DNA from 2 places in the Streptomyces sp. NPDC093546 genome. Region 2 is predicted to be linked to the other one. Evidence: predicted binding sites of a transcription regulator. Region 2 holds the regulator's gene; the other holds the start of a gene.
What was found. Region 2 encodes HspR, which represses chaperone genes until heat shock. Its sites were predicted from a motif close to TTGAGNNNNNNNNNCTCAA; they were not measured.
Positions count from the first base shown of each region.

Region 1: a site for HspR is predicted at 2,293-2,311, ahead of lon (endopeptidase La). Genes of this name have one in related genera too.

Region 1 is NZ_JBIWJG010000001.1:147,374-154,481, reverse strand. It holds gene lon (endopeptidase La) at 1-2,270, opposite strand, end outside; gene ACIRNI_RS00740 (DUF4259 domain-containing protein) at 2,429-2,833, shown strand; gene ACIRNI_RS00735 (rhomboid-like protein) at 2,860-3,600, opposite strand; gene ACIRNI_RS00730 (spermidine synthase) at 3,790-4,464, shown strand; gene ACIRNI_RS00725 (response regulator transcription factor) at 4,562-5,299, shown strand; gene ACIRNI_RS00720 (ATP-binding protein) at 5,296-6,438, shown strand; gene ACIRNI_RS00715 (multifunctional oxoglutarate decarboxylase/oxoglutarate dehydrogenase thiamine pyrophosphate-binding subunit/dihydrolipoyllysine-residue succinyltransferase subunit) at 6,708-7,108, shown strand, end outside.
Region 2 is NZ_JBIWJG010000002.1:452,435-459,542, reverse strand. It holds gene clpB (ATP-dependent chaperone ClpB) at 1-1,830, opposite strand, end outside; gene ACIRNI_RS05235 (pyridoxamine 5'-phosphate oxidase family protein) at 1,946-2,359, shown strand; gene ACIRNI_RS05230 ((2Fe-2S)-binding protein) at 2,465-2,782, opposite strand; gene ACIRNI_RS05225 (hypothetical protein) at 2,779-3,060, opposite strand; gene ACIRNI_RS05220 (helix-turn-helix transcriptional regulator) at 3,156-4,172, shown strand; gene ACIRNI_RS05215 (DUF4232 domain-containing protein) at 4,186-4,758, opposite strand; gene ACIRNI_RS05210 (heat shock protein transcriptional repressor HspR) at 4,827-5,279, opposite strand; gene dnaJ (molecular chaperone DnaJ) at 5,287-6,471, opposite strand; gene grpE (nucleotide exchange factor GrpE) at 6,502-7,108, opposite strand, start outside.

The DNA of each region.
Region 1 (7,108 bases), on a different contig from region 2:
ATCACCGTCGTGATCCCGGCCCGGTGGGCGGCCAGCAGCTTCTGCTTCACGCCGCCGATGGGCAGGACGCGCCCGGTCAGCGAGACCTCGCCCGTCATGGCGACGTCGGTGCGGACCAGGCGGCCGCTCAGCAGGGAGGCGAGCGCCGTCGTCATGGTGATGCCCGCGCTCGGGCCGTCCTTCGGGACCGCGCCCGCCGGGAAGTGGATGTGCACGCCGCGGTCCTTCAGGCCCGTGACCGGCAGTTCCAGCTCGGCGCCGTGCGAGCGCAGGAAGCTCAGCGCGATCTGCGCGGACTCCTTCATCACCTCGCCGAGCTGGCCGGTCAGGGTCAGACCCGCCGCGCCCGTCTCCGGGTCGGCCAGGGACGCCTCCACGAAGAGCACGTCACCGCCCGCGCCGGTGACCGCGAGACCGGTCGCCACGCCCGGCACGGCGGTACGGCGCTCGGCCGGGTCCTGGGCGGACTCGGGCACGTGGTGCGGGCGCCCGATGAGCCCGCGCAGATCGTCCTCGCCGATCGTGAAGGGCAGCTCCCGCTCGCCGAGCTCGTGCTGGGCGGCGACCTTGCGCAGCAGCCGGGCGATCGACCGCTCCAGGTTCCGCACGCCCGCCTCGCGCGTGTACTCGCCGGCCAGCTTGCGCAGCGCCGGCTCGTCGATGGCGACCTCGCCCGCCTCGATGCCGGCCCGCTCCAGCTGGCGCGGGAGCAGGTGGTCCCGGGCGATGACGATCTTCTCGTCCTCGGTGTAGCCGTCGAGGCGGACGATCTCCATGCGGTCGGCCAGCGCCTCCGGGATGGCCTCCAGGACGTTGGCCGTGGCCAGGAAGACGACGTCGCTCAGGTCGAGCTCGACCTCCAGGTAGTGGTCGCGGAACGTGTGGTTCTGGGCCGGGTCCAGCACCTCCAGCAGCGCCGCCGCCGGGTCGCCGCGGAAGTCGGATCCCACCTTGTCGATCTCGTCGAGCAGGACCACCGGGTTCATCGACCCGGCCTCCTTGACGGCCCGTACGATCCGGCCGGGCAGCGCGCCCACGTACGTACGCCGGTGACCGCGGATCTCCGCCTCGTCGCGTACGCCGCCGAGGGCGACGCGCACGAACTTCCGGCCCATCGCGTGCGCGACGGACTCGCCGAGCGAGGTCTTTCCGACACCCGGAGGCCCGACCAGCGCCAGGACGGCTCCCCCGCGCCGCCCGCCCACGACGCCCAGGCCGCGGTCGGCGCGCCGCTTGCGCACCGCGAGGTACTCGGTGATCCGCTCCTTGACGTCCTCCAGGCCCGCGTGCTCGGCGTCGAGGGTCTCCTTGGCGCCCTTGATGTCGTACTGGTCCTCGGTGCGTTCGTTCCACGGCATCTCGAGGACCGTGTCCAGCCAGGTGCGGATCCACGAGCCCTCGGGCGACTGGTCCGAGGACCGCTCCAGCTTGGCGACCTCCTTCAGCGCCGCCTCGCGCACCTTCTCGGGCAGGTCGGCGGCCTCGACGCGGGTCCGGTAGTCGTCGGCCTCGTCGCCGTCGCCGGAGTCGCCGTTGAGCTCGCGCAGCTCCTTGCGTACGGCTTCGAGCTGACGGCGCAGCAGGAACTCGCGCTGCTGCTTGTCGACGCCCTCCTGGACGTCCTTGGCGATCGACTCGGCGACGTCCTGCTCGGCGAGGTGTTCGCGCAGCTGCTCGGTGGCGAGCCTCAGCCGCGCGACCGGGTCCTCGGTCTCCAGCAGCTCCACCTTCTGAGCGGTGGTCAGGAAGGGCGAGTAGCCGGAGTTGTCGGCGAGGGCGGAGACCCCGTCGATCTGCTGGACGCGGTCCACGACCTGCCAGGCGCCGCGCTTCTTCAGCCAGCTGGTGGCGAGGGCCTTGTACTCCTTGACGAGCTCGGCGACCGCGCCGGGCAGCGGGTCCGGGACCTTCTCCTCGACCTGCGCGCCCTCGACCCACAGGGCGGCGCCCGGTCCGGTCGTCCCGGCGCCGATCTTGACCCGGTGCCGGCCGCGGATGAGCGCGCCGGGGTCCCCGTCGGAGAGCCGGCCCACCTGCTCGACCGTGCCCAGGACGCCGGTACCGGCGTACGTGCCGTCGATGCGGGGCACCAGCAGCACCTTCGGCTTGCCCTTCGCGTCCCCCTCGGTCCGGGCCGCCGCCTGAGCGGCCTCGACGGCGGCACGCACCTCACTGTCGGTGAGGTCCAGGGGCACCACCATCCCCGGCAGGACGACCTCGTCATCGAGCGGCAGCACGGGCAAGGTGAGCGGTGTGGACGACGAAGCCATGATCTCCCCTTCGGCAGTCAAGTTGAGCTGTACCCACTCAATGCTTGCGAGCCGTCAGGTGTTCCCCGGTACGCGTTCGCTGACAGCGATCACGCCGGTGGGCGTTGCCAGAGGTGCCTGCCACCATGCCGGGACACCACCACACGCGGGAGAGGCACATGGGCACCTGGGACACCGGCCCCTTCGACAACGACATCGCCGCCGACTTCGCCGGCGACCTCGACGAGGCGGCGGAGGACGAGCGCGCGGGCCTGCTCCGCGACGCCCTCGCCCGCGCCGCCGGCACCACCGGCCACCTGGACGCGGACGTCGCCGACACGGCCGTCGCCGCGGCCGCCCTGGTCGCCGCGCAGTGCCCCGGCGGAGAGCCCACCGATCCGGTCTACGGCCCCGAGGAACCCCTCCCCGACCTCACGCCGCTGCGCCGCCTCGCCCTCGACGCCCTGGACCGGGTCGTGTCGGAGCCGTCCGAGCTGCTGGAGCTCTGGGCCGGGGCGGAGGGCGCCCCCTGGCGCGCGGGCGTCGAGCGCATACGACTGAGCCTTGTCAGTGGCACCCCCTAGGGGTGTTCTCGTCGCCGCTGTCGCCATCACTCCTGCCTCCGCCGCGCCGCCCGCCGCGCCAGCGGCCAGCCGCCGACGCCGACCAACAGGGCCAGCGGATGGCCCCAGTTGCTGAGGGGATCCTCCAGCGCCAGCAAGTCCTGGAGCAGCATCACGGACACCCACGCGAGCACGACGGCCCGCGCCATCGGGTTCAGCAGCCCGGCCAGCGCGCCGACGCTCGCCATCAGGCCGAAGCTGATGCCGTAGTCGAGGCGGTGCAGGGACGTGTGCGGCAGATGGCCCGCCAGGACGGACAGGGCCACCGGGATCTCGGTCGCCAGCGTCGCCACCACGTGCCCCACCAGGAACACCGCGGCGGCCCGCCAGGCCCCGATGCGGCGCTCCAGCGCGGTGAGGACGAAGACGAAGCCGATGGCGTACGGCGAGAAGAGACCGCCCGCGACCCACAGCGCGCTCGCGACCAGGACGAGCAGAGGGGTCCGGGAGAGGTGGGCGACGTCGGTGCTGGAGCCGTGCAGCAGCGCGGAGACGGTGGCGGCGTCGCCGTACTCGGCGAAGAGCGAGGTGGCGACGAGAACGAGGGCGTAGCAGAAGGTGAAGGGCGTACCGGTCGGTGTGGGCAGCAGCCGGCCGGCGCCGCGCCACGACCTCGACGAACCGGCGCCCGAAGCCTCCGCGCTCGCGAGCCCCACGCCGCAAGCATCCGCGCTCGCGAGCCCCACGCCGCCGTCGTCCGTCTCGCGCGCCGCCTTGAGCCGGTGCACCGCGGGCCGCCTTTCGCCTCTCCTCGACACCCCCCGACAACCCCCGCTCACACCTTGCCCCATCAGCCGACGCGACCATCAACCGGCCGCCCATGACGTGAATCACACCGGCACGCCCCGCCCGCACCAAGTCCCGGGCCGGCGGCGGCACTTCCCCGGCCGTTCCTCCGACTCACTAACCTGGAACCCATGGCAGTCACGACCCTCGACCGACGCGAAGGCCCGTACGGCGAAGTGGTGCTGCGCCGACGCGGCGACGACCACTTCGAGATCATCGCCAACGGCACCTTCCTGATGGACACCTCCGACGGCCGCTCGGAGCGGCTGCTCGTCGACGCGGCGCTCGCCGCCCTCGAGGCGCACGGCGCACGCCCGGGCGCCTGCGTCCTCATCGGCGGCCTCGGCGTCGGCTTCTCCCTCGCCCACGCCGCCGCGAACCCCGCCTGGGGCCGCATCGCGGTCGTCGAGCGCGAGCAGGCGATCATCGACTGGCACCGCGAAGGCCCGCTCGCCGCCATCTCGGGGGCCGCGCTCGCCGACCCCCGCACGGTCCTGCTCCACACCGACCTGGTCGAGTACGTCCGCACCTCGCCCGACACGTACGACGCGCTCTGCCTGGACATCGACAACGGGCCGGACTGGACCGTCACCGAGGACAACGACAGCCTCTACTCGCCGGCCGGTCTGGCGGCCTGCGCGGCCCGCCTCAACCCCGGCGGAATCCTGGCGGTCTGGTCCGCGCAGCCGTCGGCCGATTTCGAAGAGTCATTGCGGAATGCCGGATTCAGCGGGGTAAGAACCGAAGAAATCCCCGTTGCCCGGGGCGTACCGGACGTGGTCCACCTCGCCGTTCGCCCTGCGTAGCCGGGAGCCGGTCCGTGCCTTTAGGCTGCTGGCCTGACACACGGATCTACACGCGGTTCGCGACGCATGCGAGGCGTACGCGAACAGGGGCGGGGCGATGGAGCAGACACACACCAGCAACACCGGTACGGCGGTCACGCCGGGTGCCCAGCGCCGCGTGCTGGTCGTCGAGGACGACACCACCATCGTCGAGGCCATCTCCGCGCGGCTGCGGGCCGAGGGCTTCCTGGTGCAGACGGCGACGGACGGCCCGGCGGCCGTGGACGCCGCCGAGGCCTGGCAGCCGGACCTGATGGTCCTCGACGTCATGCTGCCGGGCTTCGACGGCCTGGAGGTGTGCCGCCGGGTGCAGGCCCAGCGGCCGGTACCGGTACTGATGCTCACCGCCCGCGACGACGAGACCGACATGCTGGTCGGGCTCGGGGTCGGGGCGGACGACTACATGACCAAGCCGTTCTCGATGCGGGAGCTGGCGGCCCGGGTGCACGTGCTGCTGCGCCGGGTGGAGCGGGCGGCGCTCGCCGCGGTGACGCCGCGCAGCGGCATCCTCCGCCTCGGCGAGCTGGAGATCGACCACGCGCAGCGCCGGGTCCGGGTGAAGGGTGACGACGTGCACCTGACCCCGACCGAGTTCGACCTGCTGGTCTGCCTGGCCAACACGCCGAGGGCGGTGCTCTCGCGCGAGCAGCTGCTCGCCGAGGTGTGGGACTGGGCGGACGCCTCCGGCACCCGGACCGTGGACAGCCACATCAAGGCGCTGCGCCGCAAGATCGGCGCGGAGCGGATCCGTACGGTCCACGGCGTCGGGTACGCGCTGGAGACCCCGGCGCCATGAGCCGGCGGCCAGCGCGGCCCGGCTCGCGGCCCCGGCTCCGCTCGCGGCTCCGGCTCGGGCTCCGCTCGCGGCTGCGGCTCCGGCCGGTCACGATCTCGATCAAGACCAAGCTGGGCACGCTCGTCGTCGTCTCGGTCTTCATCACGACCGGGCTGCTGATGGTGGCCCTGCGCACGGAGACCGAGCTGCGCTTCATCACCGTCTTCTCGGTGATAGCCACGCTGCTGATCACCCAGTTCGTGGCGCACGGCCTGACGGCGCCGCTGGACGAGATGAACACGGTCGCGAAGTCGATCTCGCACGGCGACTACACCCGCCGGGTGCGCGGCGCCGACCGCCGGGACGAGCTGGGCGACCTGGCCTCCACGATCAACCGCATGGCGGACGACCTGGAGGCGGTGGACCGGCACCGCAAGGAGCTGGTCGCCAACGTCTCGCACGAGCTGCGCACGCCGATCGCGGCGCTGCGCGCGGTGCTGGAGAACGTCGTGGACGGGGTGTCGGCGGCCGATCCGGAGACCATGCGGACGGCGCTGAAGCAGACGGAGCGGCTGGGCCGGCTGGTCGAGACGCTGCTGGATCTGTCACGGCTCGACAACGGTGTCGTACCACTCCGGTCGCGGCGCTTCGAGGTGTGGCCGTACCTCTCGGGCGTGCTGAAGGAGGCCAACCTGGCCGCCGCCCAGCGCGGCCTGAGCTCCGGCTCCGGCAACCACACCCGCAAGGACGTGCACCTCCACCTGGACGTCTCGCCGCCGGAGCTGACCGCCCACGCGGACGCGGAGCGGCTGCACCAGGTGGTCGCGAACCTCATCGACAACGCCGTGAAGCACTCCCCGCCGCACGGGCGCGTGACGGTACGGGCCCGGCGCGGGCCGCAGCCCGAGTCGCTCGACCTCGAGGTGCTGGACGAGGGCCCGGGTATCCCGGAGTCGGAGCGGCACAAGGTCTTCGAGCGGTTCAACCGCGGCAGCGCCGCCTCCCCGCACGGTCCGGGCGGCGACGGCGGTACGGGGCTGGGGCTGGCGATCGCCCGCTGGGCGGTCGATCTGCACGGCGGTCGCATCGGAGTGGCCGAATCCGCACGTGGATGCCGGATTCAGGTCACTCTTCCGGGGATCCCCCAGCCACGTAATTGACGTAGGGTTCGAACCGGAAGCACGGGTTCTGCGTGGACGTGTACGGGACCTGTCCGAGGATGCGCGCCACTGCGGGGCGCAGCCGCGATGGCGCCTACCCGCATCCGGCGGAACCACGCTTGTTTCCCGCCATTTCGTGCCCTGAAACACGACGATCAATGTGATGTACGCGACGATGGCATGCCCGGCCTGCACCTCCAGGCCAGGGAGGCGTAGCCTTTATTTCCGCTGTCCATCACCTTGTGAAGCGGAAGAGGGCGGTTGCCGCCGTGTCGTCTCAGTCCCCCAGTAACCCGAGCATCTCGACCGACCAAGACGGCCAGGGGCCTCAGAACCCCGCCGCCGCCTTCGGTGCCAATGAGTGGCTCGTCGACGAGATCTACCAGCAGTACCTCCAGGACCCGAATTCGGTCGACCGCGCCTGGTGGGACTTCTTCGCCGACTACAAGCCGGGTGCCGCCGGCGCGGCGGACAAGCCCGCGGGCGAGGCCGTAGGTACGGAATCCGCAGCAGGTACGGAATCCGCAGCCCCGACCGCCCAGGCCCCGGCCCAGGCCCCCACTCCGGCCCCGGCTCAGGCCCCGGCCACTCCGGCGAAGCCGGCAGCAGCGGCACCCGCACAGGCCGCTGCTCCCGCCCCCGCCGCGAAGGCCCAGGCCCCGGCACAGGC
Region 2 (7,108 bases):
GAACGATCCGGTGGGCCGGTCGGGGTCGGAGATCCCGGCGCGGGTGCGGCGGACGGCGTCCGACACCGCCTGTACGGCCTCGGTCTGGCCGATCAGGCGGCGGCCGAGCTCGTCCTCCATCCGCAGCAGCTTCTGGGTCTCGCCCTCCAGCAGCCGCCCGGCCGGGATGCCGGTCCAGGCGCCGACGACGTCGGCGATGTCGTCTGCGCCGACCTCGTCCTTGACCATCGTGCTCTTCCGGTCACCGGTCTTCGCCGCTTCCTGCTCGGCCTCGGTGGCCGCCTCCAGCTCCCGCTCGACGGCCGGGATCTCGCCGTACAGCAGCTTGGACGCGGTGTCGAAGTCGCCGTCGCGCTGGGCGCGCTCGGCCTGGCCGCGCAGGTCGTCGAGCTTCTCCTTCAGCTCACCGACGCGGTTGAGGCCCTGCTTCTCCTTCTCCCAGCGGGCGGTCAGGCCGCGCAGCTCCTCCTCGCGGTCGGCGAGGTCGCGCCGCAGCTTCTCCAGGCGCTGTACGGAGGCGGGGTCGGACTCGTTCTTGAGCGCGAGCTCCTCCATGCGCAGGCGGTCGACGGAGCGCTGGAGCTCGTCGATCTCGACGGGCGAGGAGTCGATCTCCATGCGCAGCCGGGACGCGGCCTCGTCGACGAGGTCGATGGCCTTGTCCGGCAGGAAGCGGGAGGTGATGTAGCGGTCCGAGAGCGTGGCCGCGGCGACGAGCGCCGAGTCGGCGATCTGGACCTTGTGGTGGGCCTCGTACCGGCCCTTGAGGCCGCGCAGGATCGCGATGGTGTCCTCGACGCTCGGCTCGGCGACCAGGACCTGCTGGAAGCGGCGCTCCAGGGCGGGGTCCTTCTCGATGCGCTCGCGGTACTCGTCGAGGGTGGTGGCGCCGACCATGCGCAGCTCGCCGCGGGCCAGCATGGGCTTGAGCATGTTGCCCGCGTCCATGGCGGAGTCGCCGCCGGCGCCCGCGCCGACGACCGTGTGCAGCTCGTCGATGAAGGTGATGATCTGGCCGTCGCTCGCCTTGATCTCGGACAGGACGGTCTTCAGCCGCTCCTCGAACTCGCCGCGGTACTTCGCGCCCGCGACCATCGCGCCGAGGTCGAGCGCGACCAGCCGCTTGTTCTTCAGGCTCTCCGGGACGTCGCCCTTGACGATGCGCTGGGCGAGGCCCTCCACCACGGCGGTCTTGCCGACGCCGGGCTCGCCGATGAGCACGGGGTTGTTCTTGGTGCGGCGGGACAGCACCTGCACGACGCGGCGGATCTCCTGGTCCCGGCCGATGACCGGGTCCAGCTTCCCCTCGCGGGCCGCGGCGGTGAAGTCGGTGCCGAACTTCTCCAGGGCCTTGTACTGGCCCTCCGGGTCCGGTGTGGTCACGCGGCGTCCTCCCCTCGCCTTCTCGAAGGCGTCCAGCAGCTTGCGCGCCCCGGCGCCTTGCCGCTCCAGCAGCTCGCCCGCCTGGCCGCCCTTGGCGGCGACCCCGATGAGCAGGTGTTCGGTCGATACGTAGTCGTCGCCGAGCTCCTTGGCGCGCTGCGTGGCGTCGGCGACGACGGCGAGCAGGTCACGGTTGGGCTGGGGCGGGGCGACGGTGGAGCCGGTGACGCTGGGCTGGGCGGCGAGCAGCCGCTCGGCGCCCGAGCGCAGCGCGGCCTGGTCGGCGTCGACGGCGGCGAGCAGGTCGATGATGTTCTCGTTGTCCTGGCCCTCCAGCAGCGCGAGCAGCAGGTGCGCGGGGGTCAGGTCGGGGTGCCCGTCGGACACGGCGCGGCTGGTGGCCGCGTTGAGCGCGTCCCGGCTCCGGTTGGTCAGCTCGGCGTCCACGTCGACGTCTCCTCCTCTTCTTCCCATTCCTGGTTTGACTCATCCAACGTACACAAAGTTGAGTCTATTCCACTCAAGCTGGCTCGCGGAAGCCACCCCCGGTAGGTTCCGGCACATGGCCATAGACCCCCGTAACCCCGGCGACTCGTACCTCGGCTTCTGGCGCGAGTACCACATGTCCACCCTCACCACGCCCCGCCCGGACGGCACACCGCACGTCGTCGCGGTGGGCGTGACGTACGACCCCGAGGGCGGCGAGAAGGGCATCGCCCGGGTGATCACCAACAAGCACAGCCGCAAGGTCGCCAACGTGCTCGCGGCGGGCGCCGACGGGGCGCGGGTGGCGGTGTGCCAGGTCGACAAGGGGCGCTGGGCGACGCTGGAGGGCGTGGCCCGGATCCGTACGGAGCCGGACGTCGTCGCGGACGCGGTCGCCCGGTACGCGGAGCGCTACGGCCGCACGCCCTCGCCCAACCCGGACCGGGTCGTCATCGAGATCGCGCTCACGCGCGCCATGGGCCGGGCGTAAGCCCCGTCCCGGGCAAAAAGCACAGCGGCACCATCGTGTTCAGGTCACGATGGTGCCGCTGTGTGGGGGAAGCACCTGAGCGATTTACAACGACGGGGGAACCGCTCAGGCGCTGCGGGGGGTGGCGGTGGTGGTCTCCGGCTCGACGAGCTGGTGGTCACGCTGGTCGAGGTTGACGAAAATCATGCCGTAGCGAATGGCGCACCGGACGGGCTGTGGGGCCCCGCGGGGCCGGCGCAGGCAGCGGTAGGCGCGGATGTCCTCGTCGTCGCCTCGCGTGATGACGATGGGCTCACCGAAGAGGGTGACCATCAACGAATCGCCACTGTGCGGCACGGCCGTGACGAGGTCGATGAAATGCCACCCGGAGCGGTAGGCCGACGCCATCTCGCGACGGAAACGCGAGTCGTCGGGAACGTTCATGCGCCCGCGGACCCCCAGCCGGGATCGTTGGCGGCCGGAGCGGTACCGCCCCAGCCCGGGTCCAGGGCTTCGGCGGCGAGCGGAGCCTTCGCACCCCAACCGGGGTCCAGGGCTTCGGCGGCGAGCGGAGTCGCCCCACCCCAACCGGGATCCAGAGCCGCAGCGACGTGCGTCGTCCCCGCGCCCCAGCCGGGATCCTCGGCGGACACCGCGATTCCCACCCCTGCAGCAGCGAAGAGCGCGACGCCGGCGACGGCGTGTATGAGCTTCTTGGCCATGACCGAGCAACCTCACTTGACGGTAATTCATCCCGCTCCCCCGCAGTCATGACGATGACTCACTCCCCACGCTTTCACCACTGGCTCAATGCATCATGTTCCTGAATCGGAAAAAGCCTGGGGGTGTACATATGCAACCGGATCGGGATGGACACGGACATCCCCATAGTCACTTTGAGCTCTGCGAGACGGGTTCCCAGCTCTACGCGGACGCTCTTCGCGCCGGGCGCATCGCGCGTGCCGAGGTCGCGCCGGCCCCGTGTCTCCTCGACCTGGACCTGCTGCGACCGGACCCCGACGACGCACAGTGGCTGCGGCCCGTGCCGCCGTCCACCGCGCTGGCCCACCTGATACTGCCGATAGAGAAGGAGATACAGGAGCGCAGACGGCTCACCCTCGCCCTCGCCGACGCTTTCGAGCCATTCATGGCGGTCAGCGCGCAGATGCCGTCCAACACCCACGCCATCAGCGTGCTGGAGGGCCTGAAGCGCATCAACGCCAGCCTCGACCGCGCCGTCGCCGACTGCTCGGTGGAGCTCCTGACCGTACAGCCCGGCAGCGGCCGCAGCGCCCACACCTTCGGCGAGGCCCTGCGCCGGGTACGGCCGCTCCTGGGCCGGGGCATCAAGATGCGGACCCTCTACCAGCACACGGCGCGCCACCAGCCCATCACCCTGGCCTACCTGGAGCGCATCGGGCCCGAGGTGGAGGTGCGCACGCTGGAGGAGATCATCGACCGGCTCATCATCGTGGACCGGAAGGTCGCCTTCGTCCCCGCCAGCCGCGACCGCCAGGTCGCCCTGGAGCTGCGCCACCCGGGGCTCGTGGAGTACCTGGTGGGCGTCTTCGAGCAGTTCTGGCTCCAGGCCATCCCCCTGGAGAAACCCGTCACCTACGAGCCCCATCCCCACGGCATCAGCGGCGTCCAGCGCTCCATCGCCAAACTGCTGGTCGAGGGCCACGTGGACGAGGCGATCGCGCGGCGCCTCGGCATGAACGTCCGCACCTGCCGGGCGCACATCGCCAAGCTGGCCTCCGCGCTCGGCAGCGGCAGCCGGGCGCAACTCGGCTACCTCATCGCCCAGTCCGGCATCCTGGAGCACGGCGACTGACCGACCGGACCGATCAGCCCGCAGGCCTCGCCCACGCGGTGGTCTCGACCGCGTCGGTGTTGCCGAGGTCCAGCGGGCCGCCGTCGCCGGGCGCGACGGTCTGCGGCGCGACGCCGGGCGCGGGCGTCACCCGCAGGTACGCGCCGTTCGTCGCCACGACGTCCGTACGGGTCACGGTGTTGCGCCACATCACCGACGCCTCGGCCCGCTCACCGGGCCGCAGCACGAACGCCGAGGGCCGCGCCCTGGTGTCGAGGTTCGAACCGAGCCGTACGGTGACGTCGAGCTTCCGCCGCTCCGCGTCGAGGACTTCGAGCGCGGGGTAGCCGCTCACCTCGAACGGCTCCGTACCGCAGTTGAGCAGCGTCACCCCCATGCCCCGCACCCCCATGGCGGCGTTCACGAGGCCCGTGGAGACCCGTACGCCGGAGTCCGGGCACGCGGCGGCCTCGGGCGGCGCCGAGGGCACCGCAGGCGCCGTCGTACGGACCGGCAGGGGCGCCGCGCCCGTCTCGTCGTCGCAGCCCGCCACGAGGGCCGCCAGAGCCACCAGCACCGCCGTCGGCAGGCATCTTCGGGTACGCATCCGGACAGCCTAAAGGCCCCCTCCGTACACCGAAGGGGGCCCCTGGGAACAGCCGTTACCGCTCGGGGTTACTGCTCGGCCCGCTTGGTGGCCGGACGCCACACCACCAGCGCGCTCGCCTGCTGCACATCCTGGTACGGCACGAGGTCGCGCCGGTAGGAAGCGTGCACCTGGGCCTCGCGCTGGCGCATCGCCGCCGCCGCGCCCTCGACCGCCGCGCTGAGCTCGGCGACCCGGGCCTGGAGCGCGGCGACCTGGTTCTCCAGCTCGATGATCCGCTTGATGCCGGCCAGGTTGATGCCCTCGTCCTGCGACAGCTGCTGCACCTGGCGGAGCAGCTCGATGTCGCGGGCGGAGTAGCGCCGGCCGCGGCCCGCCGTACGGTCCGGCGAGACCAGACCGAGCCGGTCGTACTGCCGCAGCGTCTGCGGGTGCAGCCCGCTCAGCTGGGCCGCCACCGAGATGACGTAGACCGGCGTGTCATCGGTCAGCTCGTACGGATTGCGTCGACGTCCGTCCATCACCATCTCAAGCCCCCTTCGCGGCCTGGAACAGCTCAGCTCGCGGATCCTCACCCGCCATCGCCTGACGGTACGTCTCCAGCGCCTCGCGCGCCTTGTCGTTGAGGTCCTTCGGCACCGCCACCTCGACGGTGACGAGCAGGTCCCCGCGCGTACCGTCCTTGCGCACCGCGCCCTTGCCGCGGGCGCGCATCGTACGGCCGTTGGGCGTACCGGCCGGGATCTTCAGCGTGACCGGCGGCCCGCCGAGGGTCGGGACCCTGATCTCCCCGCCGAGCGCCGCCTCGTCGTACGAGACGGGCACCGTGACGGTGAGGTTGTCGCCCTTGCGGCCGAAGACCGGGTGGGCGTCCACGTGGACCGCCACGTACAGGTCGCCGGCCGGGCCGCCGCGCTCGCCGGGCGCGCCCTTGCCGCGCAGCCGGATCCGCTGCCCGTCGGCGACGCCCGCCGGGATGCGGACCTGCATGGTGCGCGAGGACTTGGCGCGGCCGCTGCCGTGGCACACCTCGCAGGGGTTCTCCGCGATCAGGCCGCGGCCCTTGCAGTCCCGGCAGGGGTCGGTGAGCGAGAAGCCGCCGCCCGTGCCGCGCGACACCTGACCGGTGCCGACGCAGGTCGGGCAGACGCGCGGGGTGCCGTTCTTGTCGCCCGTGCCCGAACAGGCCTTGCAGGGCTGCTGGCTGGACATCCGCAGCGGGACCGTGGCCCCCTCCACCGCCTCGGTGAAGCTGAGCGTCACCTCGGTCTCGATGTCCTGGCCCCGGCGCGGCTGCGTCCGCGCGCCGGCACCGGGCCGGCCGCCGCCGCCGAAGAGCCCGCCGAAGACGTCCCCGAGCCCGCCGCCGAAGCCGCCGGCACCGCCGCCCCCGCCCTGGGCGCCGCCGAAGAGGTCGCCCAGGTCGAAGTTGAAGGTGCCGCCGGCGCCGCCGGGGCCGGGCCGGAAGCCGCCGTTGCCGAAGAGGGCGCGGGCCTCGTCGTACTCCTTGCGCTTCTTGGGGTCGCCGAGGACGTCGTTCGCCTCGGAGATCTCCTTGAAGCGCGCCTCGGCGGCGGCGTCGCCCTTGTTGGCGTCCGGGTGGAACTCGCGGGCGAGCTTCCGGTACGCCTTCTTGATCTCCGCCTCGGTGGCGTCCTTGGGGACGCCGAGAACCTTGTAGTAGTCCTTCTCGACGAAGTCCTTCGTGCTCATCGACGTCCCTCCTCTCGGACGATCATCGCGTCAGCCCTCCTCGGGGCCACCGCTCTCCTCGTCGGCGGACTTGTTCTCCTGCGCGGACTCCGGGCCGGACCCCTTGGCGGCGTCCTTGTCGGCGTCCTTGGCCGCGTCGGCCTCCTTGGGCGCCGCGCCCGGCTGGGGCTCGGCGACCGCGACGCGCGCGGGCCGGATGGTCCGCTCGCCGATCCGGTACCCGGGCTGCAGGATCGCGACGCAGGTCGTCTCGGTGACGTCCGGCGCGTACGAGTGCATGAGCGCCTCGTGGATCGTCGGGTCGAAGGGCTCGCCCTCCTTGCCGAACTGCTGCAGGCCCATCTTGGCGGCGACCGTCTCCAGCGATTCGGCCACCGACTTGAAGCCGCCCACCAGCTCGCCGTGCTCACGGGCGCGGCCGATGTCGTCGAGCACGGGCAGGAGCTCGGTCAGGAGGCTCGCGACGGCGATCTCCTTGACCGCGACCCGGTCGCGCTCGACGCGGCGGCGGTAGTTCTGGTACTCGGCCTGGAGCCGCTGGAGGTCCGCGGTGCGCTCGCCGAGCGCGGTGCGGGTCTGGTCCAGCTGGGCCGTCAGGCCGGCCAGCTGTGCGTGTACGTCCCCGGCCGGGGCCGCC